2 regions of the Exiguobacterium sp. s130 genome follow, and region 1 is predicted to be linked to the other one. Evidence: predicted binding sites of a transcription regulator. Region 1 holds the regulator's gene; the other holds the start of a gene.
The links. The regulator Rex, encoded in region 1, represses fermentation and respiration genes when NADH is low (regulators of the CRP and FNR family bind a similar motif). The targets are predictions, from matches to a motif close to TTGTGAAATATTTCACAA.
Positions count from the first base shown of each region.

Region 2: pflB (formate C-acetyltransferase) is a predicted target of Rex. The motif match lies at 2,188-2,205, and genes of this name have one in related genera.

Region 1 covers NZ_JACSNI010000001.1:8,714-11,893, forward strand. Annotated here, with positions in the region: gene HZS85_RS00080 (ATP-binding cassette domain-containing protein) at 1-1,028, opposite strand, end outside; gene HZS85_RS00085 (redox-sensing transcriptional repressor Rex) at 1,196-1,855, shown strand; gene HZS85_RS00090 (twin-arginine translocase TatA/TatE family subunit) at 1,855-2,052, shown strand; gene tatC (twin-arginine translocase subunit TatC) at 2,060-2,839, shown strand; tRNA gene HZS85_RS00100 (tRNA-Ala) at 2,944-3,019, shown strand.
Region 2 covers NZ_JACSNI010000005.1:165,577-168,756, forward strand. Annotated here, with positions in the region: gene pflB (formate C-acetyltransferase) at 1-2,101, opposite strand, end outside; gene HZS85_RS13380 (hypothetical protein) at 2,441-2,869, shown strand; gene HZS85_RS13385 (DEAD/DEAH box helicase) at 2,898-3,180, shown strand, end outside.

The DNA.
Region 1 (3,180 bases):
GCTTCTTCGTAACCGATTGCCAATTGATTGACTTGAAGAACGTCATTCCCGCTCTGTTTTTCGATTGGGAAGGAGAGGACCGTACTGCGTTCATCTCCATCTGGTCGGTCGAGCCGGTCCACCTTCTCGAGCCGTTTTCGAACGCTTTGAGCACGCTTTGTCGTTGTCGCCCGAGCGATGTTTCGTTGAATGAAATCCTGCATCTTCGCGATTTCTTCTTGCTGCTGTTCGAACTGTTTCATTTCTTGATCGTACAATGCCGCTTTTTGCTCGAGGTACTTCGTATAGTTCCCCGTGAACTTACGACAGACATTACGAGAGAGCTCATAGACGACATTGACGACTTGATCGAGGAAGTACCGATCGTGCGAGACGATCAGAACGGCACCACGATAACCACCGAGGTAACTTTCAAGCCAAGCGAGCGTATCGATATCCAGATGGTTCGTCGGTTCATCGAGAATGAGAAGCTCTGGTGCTTGCAGGAGCATCTTCGCTAAGGCGAGCCGTGTCCGTTGACCTCCGGACAATGTCTGGATCCGGCGTGAGTAATCGTCTGGATAAAAGCGCATGCCGTGCAGGACGGAGCGAATATTCGCTTCGAACTGATAACCACCTGCTTCTGAGAAGTCATGTTGTGCTTGATCGTACGTCTTCAGAAGTCGATCGTAAGCGACCGGGTCGTTCAAGATGTGCTCCATGCCCATCTCGATTTCCATCCGGCGCAGTGTCCGTTCTTGTTCTTGCAGATGTTCAAAGACGGTCAGCATCTCGTTCCAGATCGTCTCATTCGATTCGAGACCACTGTCTTGCGCGAGATAGCCGATTTTGACATCTTTACCTTTCATGATATCGCCCGAGTCATGACTGAGTTCACCAGCGATGATTTTGAGCAAGGTTGATTTACCGGCACCATTTCGACCGACGAGCGCAATTCGGTCGCGCTCTTGTACTTCCAATTTGATATTTTCTAAAATCGGCTCGACGCCGAATGATTTCGAGAGTTGGTTGACTTGTAAGAGTATCATTTCCATCCATCCTTCCACCCTTTAGTCTATCACGAACAAAAGCGCGAGGTCCTGCGGAATATATTATTTGTGACTCTATGTGAAGTGGTTTACAATCAAGGAGAGTAGAAAGCTTTTTGCAAAGATTTGGGTGCCACGATGGATGTGGCCGAAGGGGGAACTGCAGGATGAATGGATCAGACACAAAAATTCCACAAGCGACAGCAAAACGGTTGCCGCTATATTATCGCTTCATCCAAAGTTTATACAATTCAGGCAAGCTCCGCGTCTCTTCTGCTGAGTTAAGCGAGGCGGTGAAGGTTGATTCAGCAACGATTCGTCGCGATTTTTCCTACTTTGGGGCACTAGGGAAGAAGGGGTATGGATATAACGTTCAACATCTCTTAACGTTTTTCCGCAAAACCTTGAATCAAGATGAGGTGACGAATGTTGCCTTAATCGGGGTCGGTCATCTCGGAACAGCGTTTGCAAATTATAACTTTTTAAAGAATAATAGTACTCGGATAGTCGTTGCGTTTGATGCGGACGAAGAGAAGGTCGGAACAACGACGCATGACGTTCCAATCTATCATGTTTCGGACATGAAAGAACAAATCGAAGCGAATCAGGTCGATGTCGCCATCTTGACGGTTCCATCCCAGTTCGCACAGTCAGTAGCGGATGAGTTAGTCGAGTATGGTGTGACAGGCATTCTGAACTTTACGCCTGCACGGTTGAACGTGCCAGCGAGCGTTCGGGTTCATCACATCGATTTATCGATCGAGTTGCAGTCGTTAGTTTATTTCATGAAGCATTATTCGCAATCAGCTGAAGGAGTGAAATTATAATGGAAAACCTTATCCCGCTCACGTTAGGTATCGGACCTGCGAGTATCGGATTAATTGCTGTCGTCGCGTTGATCATCTTCGGACCGAAGAAGTTGCCGGAATTCGGTCGTGCTGCCGGTCAAACATTGAAAGAGTTCAAGAATGCCACGAACGGCATCATGGACGACGATAAAAAGGACGAACCGAAAGAGAAGTGATTGAATCATGACGGTTGATCAAGAACAAAGCATGACGTCGCACCTAGACGAACTGCGTAAGCGGATTGTCTGGTCGCTCCTCATCGTCGTCGTCCTGTTCGCTGTCGCATTTCCGCTCGTTCGACCGCTCGTCCGTTTTCTGCAAGCGGACTTAAAAGAGCTCGGTATCGGATTAAATGCCTTCAACGTCGCCGATCCTTTAATGTTGTATTTGAATCTTGCGTTCATCATCGCGCTGATTTTAGCGTCACCGTTCTGGATGTATCAACTGTGGGCATTTGTCCGACCAGGGCTTTATGAAAAGGAACAAAAAGCAACACTGACGTATATTCCAGTCATCTTCTTTCTATTTTTGGCTGGTGTAGCCTTCTCGTATTTCTGGTTGCTTCCCTTCTTGCTCGAAGTCTCAACGGATCTCGGGAAAGAATTGGGGATCGAGCAAGTCATCGGGGTCGAAAACTACTTCAGTTTCTTGATCCGGTTGACGATGCCGTTTGGTCTTCTCTTCCAATTGCCGGTCGTGACGATGTTCCTGACACGTCTTGGTCTTGTGACGCCATATTTCATGCGAAAGAATCGAAAATATGCGTATTTCGCGCTGTTCGTCGTTGCGGCATTGATCGCACCGCCGGACGTGACGTCACACTTGATGATCTCAGTGCCGTTGTTCGTTCTCTATGAAATCAGTATCTTGATTTCCGCGCGGACGTATAAAAAGGTCTTGATCCTCGAGCAACAGGCAGAGCTTGAACGACAGGCGGATTTGATGCGTGAATTGAATAAATGAATCGTGAATTCCTTCCAGCCATTTCGGGAGGAATTCTTTTTTATGAAAGCGTTATGTTTATATTGATAAAGCAGTTAGCGATGCGTATACTGAAGATAATTCATGGGGGCTTAGCTCAGCTGGGAGAGCGTTTGGCTGGCAGCCAAAAGGTCGTCGGTTCGATCCCGATAGTCTCCACCAAGTTCATACGTTCAACTCCTCGAGTGCTCGAGGAGTTTTTTTATGTTCCCAGTTAAATTCCTTCCAAATATAAAATGTCACCAAAAAGAAAAAAATTAAAAAAATAGACAAATATAAATTGTTTATTTCCATTAACTTCATTAAACTAAAAATACAGAATT
Region 2 (3,180 bases), on a different contig from region 1:
CGAAGACGTTGACATTCAAGTGATGACCTTTTGAAGTCGTACCACCCATATATCCGTCAAGTAATCCGACCGTATTGCGAATACGTGTTGCTTCATCCTTACCAAGTGCTTTTGGAACGATCGAGAACGTGTAGGAGATACCATCGAGCGCATGTTCATATGGTAGTTTCCCGACAGATGTCAGAGCAGCGACAGCACCACGGGTATCACGTCCATGCATCGGGTTAGCACCCGGTGCAAATGGTTCACCCGCACGGCGTCCATCGGGTGTATTTCCTGTCTTCTTACCATAGACAACGTTTGAAGTAATCGTCAGGACAGACTGTGTCGGGAGCGCATTTCGATACGTTGGATGTTTACGGATTTTCTCCATGAACAATGTCACGAGATCAACAGCCATCTGATCGACCCGTTCATCGTTATTCCCGAACTTTGGAAACTCACCTTCGATCTTGAAATCAACTGCAATCCCATCCGCATCTCGGATCGGGCGGACTGTTGCATAACGAATAGCGGATAGACTGTCGGCGACGACCGATAAACCAGCGATGCCGCATGCCATCGTCCGTAAGATTTCCGGATCGTGTAAAGCCATTTCAATCCGTTCGTAACTGTACTTATCATGCATGTAGTGGATGACATTCAGTGTGTTGACGTACAGTTCTGCGAGCCAATCGAGTTGACGATCGTAAGCCGCCATGACTGTCTCGTAATCGAGTACTTCATCGAGCATCAATGGTGTGACTGGGGCGACTTGAATTTTGAGCTTCTCGTCCATTCCGCCATTGATTGTATAAAGTAATGCTTTTGCAAGGTTTGCTCGAGCACCGAAGAACTGCATCTGTTTCCCGATCCGCATCGCGGAGACACAACAAGCGATGCCGTAATCATCCCCATAAACCGGCAACATCAAATCATCGTTCTCATACTGAATCGAGCTTGATATGATCGACATCTTCGCGCAGAATTCCTTGAATCCGCGTGGAAGCTGAGTGGACCAGAGAACAGTTAGATTTGGTTCAGGTGCCGGACCGAGTGTCGAGAGCGTATGCAGGAACCGGAATGAACTTTTCGTGACATTTGATCGACCATCTTCACTCATCCCGCCAATCGATTCCGTTACCCACGTCGGGTCGCCAGAGAAGAGATCGTTATAGTCCGGTGTTCGTAAGAATTTGACGATCCGAAGTTTCATGACAAAATGATCGACGAGCTCTTGTGCTGTTTCTTCCGTCAAGCGGCCGGTCGCAAGATCACGTTCGACATAAATATCGAGGAACGTCGAGACTCGACCGAGTGACATAGCTGCACCATTTTGTTCTTTGATCGCAGCAAGATAAGCAAGATAGACCCACTGGAATGCTTCTTGTGCTGTTTCTGCAGGGCGGGAGAGATCAAAACCATAGCGAGTTCCAAGCTCGGTCAATTCCGTTAATGCGCGCAATTGTTCATTCATCTCTTCGCGGTCGCGGATCATCGATTCAGAGAGGAAGCCGCCACGTGCCTTCAAGTCTCGCTTACGTTCTTCAATCAAGCGTGCTGTTCCGTACAAAGCGACACGACGATAGTCGCCAATGATCCGCCCACGTCCATAGGCGTCTGGTAATCCTGTGATGATACCGGCTTTACGTGCAGCGCGCATCTCAGGGGTATAGGCATCGAAAACCCCTTGGTTATGTGTCTTCCGGTACTCGCTGAAAATTTTCGTGACGGTCTCGTCTGCTTCAAAGCCATACGCAGCTAAGGCATCATTCACCATCCGAATCCCGCCGTTCGGATGAATTGAACGTTTGAACGGTTCATCTGTCTGTAAGCCGACGATTTTTTCAAGAGAGGGATCAAGATACCCTGCATCATGCGAGAGAATCGTTGATGGTGTCTTGGCATCGACGGCATACACACCACCACGTTGTCGTTCTTCATTCGTCAACTGTAGAATTTGTTGCCAAAGCCGTTGCGTCGCTTGCGTCGGACCGACTAAAAAGTGATCATCACCTGTATATTCCGTGCGATTGAGCCGGATGAAGTCTGCAACATCGATTGTCTTGATCCATTCGCCAGACGTAAAGTTTGTCCAGGCACTCGTTTTTTCTAATAACATGGATACCACTCCTTTAAAATTGAGCTAATGATCAGTTCCTTATGTGAATAGTGTAACAAAAGGAGATAGAGATTCCCTTTACGTTCATGTGAATAATTTAACAAGTGAACAAACGTTGATATGAGGGGTTTTCTTTATTTCTGTACTTATGAAAGAGTGAAGATTAAAAAACAGTTGAAGTCTGGTAAATCAAGATTTTCACGAAACTGTATGAGCTGATTTGAAAAAGATCCACTAGCACAGTTGAAACTGTGAGGAATGTCACGTTACGGTATCTTGTGTTTTTAGGACGTATCGTTGACAATGAAAAAGGGAATATAGAACGTGGAGGTGTGCCAAATGGAGTATGTGTCATTAACGCAACAAGGAGATTATCAGTCGGGAGACTGGGTCTCGCTGAAAATCGGATCGGAAGGTTCGACGCGAACTGGGATGATCACAGAATTTGAAGGTGATGGATTCTGGATTCGGTTTGAAGATGATTTTGATTATGAAGACTTTATCGGCTATGATGAATCGTACTGGATTGCGCTTGTTCGCCGTCCCGTGGACGTAAAAGCGATGTATGCGAGTCTTGCCGTGTATCCGGCACTCGCTGCAGAATTACAGGATCGTGTCATCCAAGGCTTCGAGATTTTAAAGGAAGAAGCCGGTGAAGAAGAAGTCCGGTTCCACATCCGATTGCTCGACGCAGGAAATGAATATACACAGACATTACGGGGATACCGTGATGCATCAGGAGATCATGTCGAATACGTAACGGCATGATGGAATTAAGAGAGTAGGAGAAATCGTTATGAAATTTACAAAACCATTTTTACAGGAAGCATGGGAACGGGCGCGCTTTACAGAGTTGATGCCTGTTCAAGAACAAGCGATTCCGTTGTTGCGCGAAGGAAAAGATGTCCTAGCTGAAGCGCCGACAGGTACAGGGAAGACGCTTGCTTATGTCATTCCAGCTTTAGAAAAGATTGAAGTGGAAGAGCCACACGTGCAAGTCGTCATCACGGCACCAACACGGGAACTCGTCATGCAAATTCATCAAGTCATTCAATTATTTGCTCAAGGAAGTGGTATCA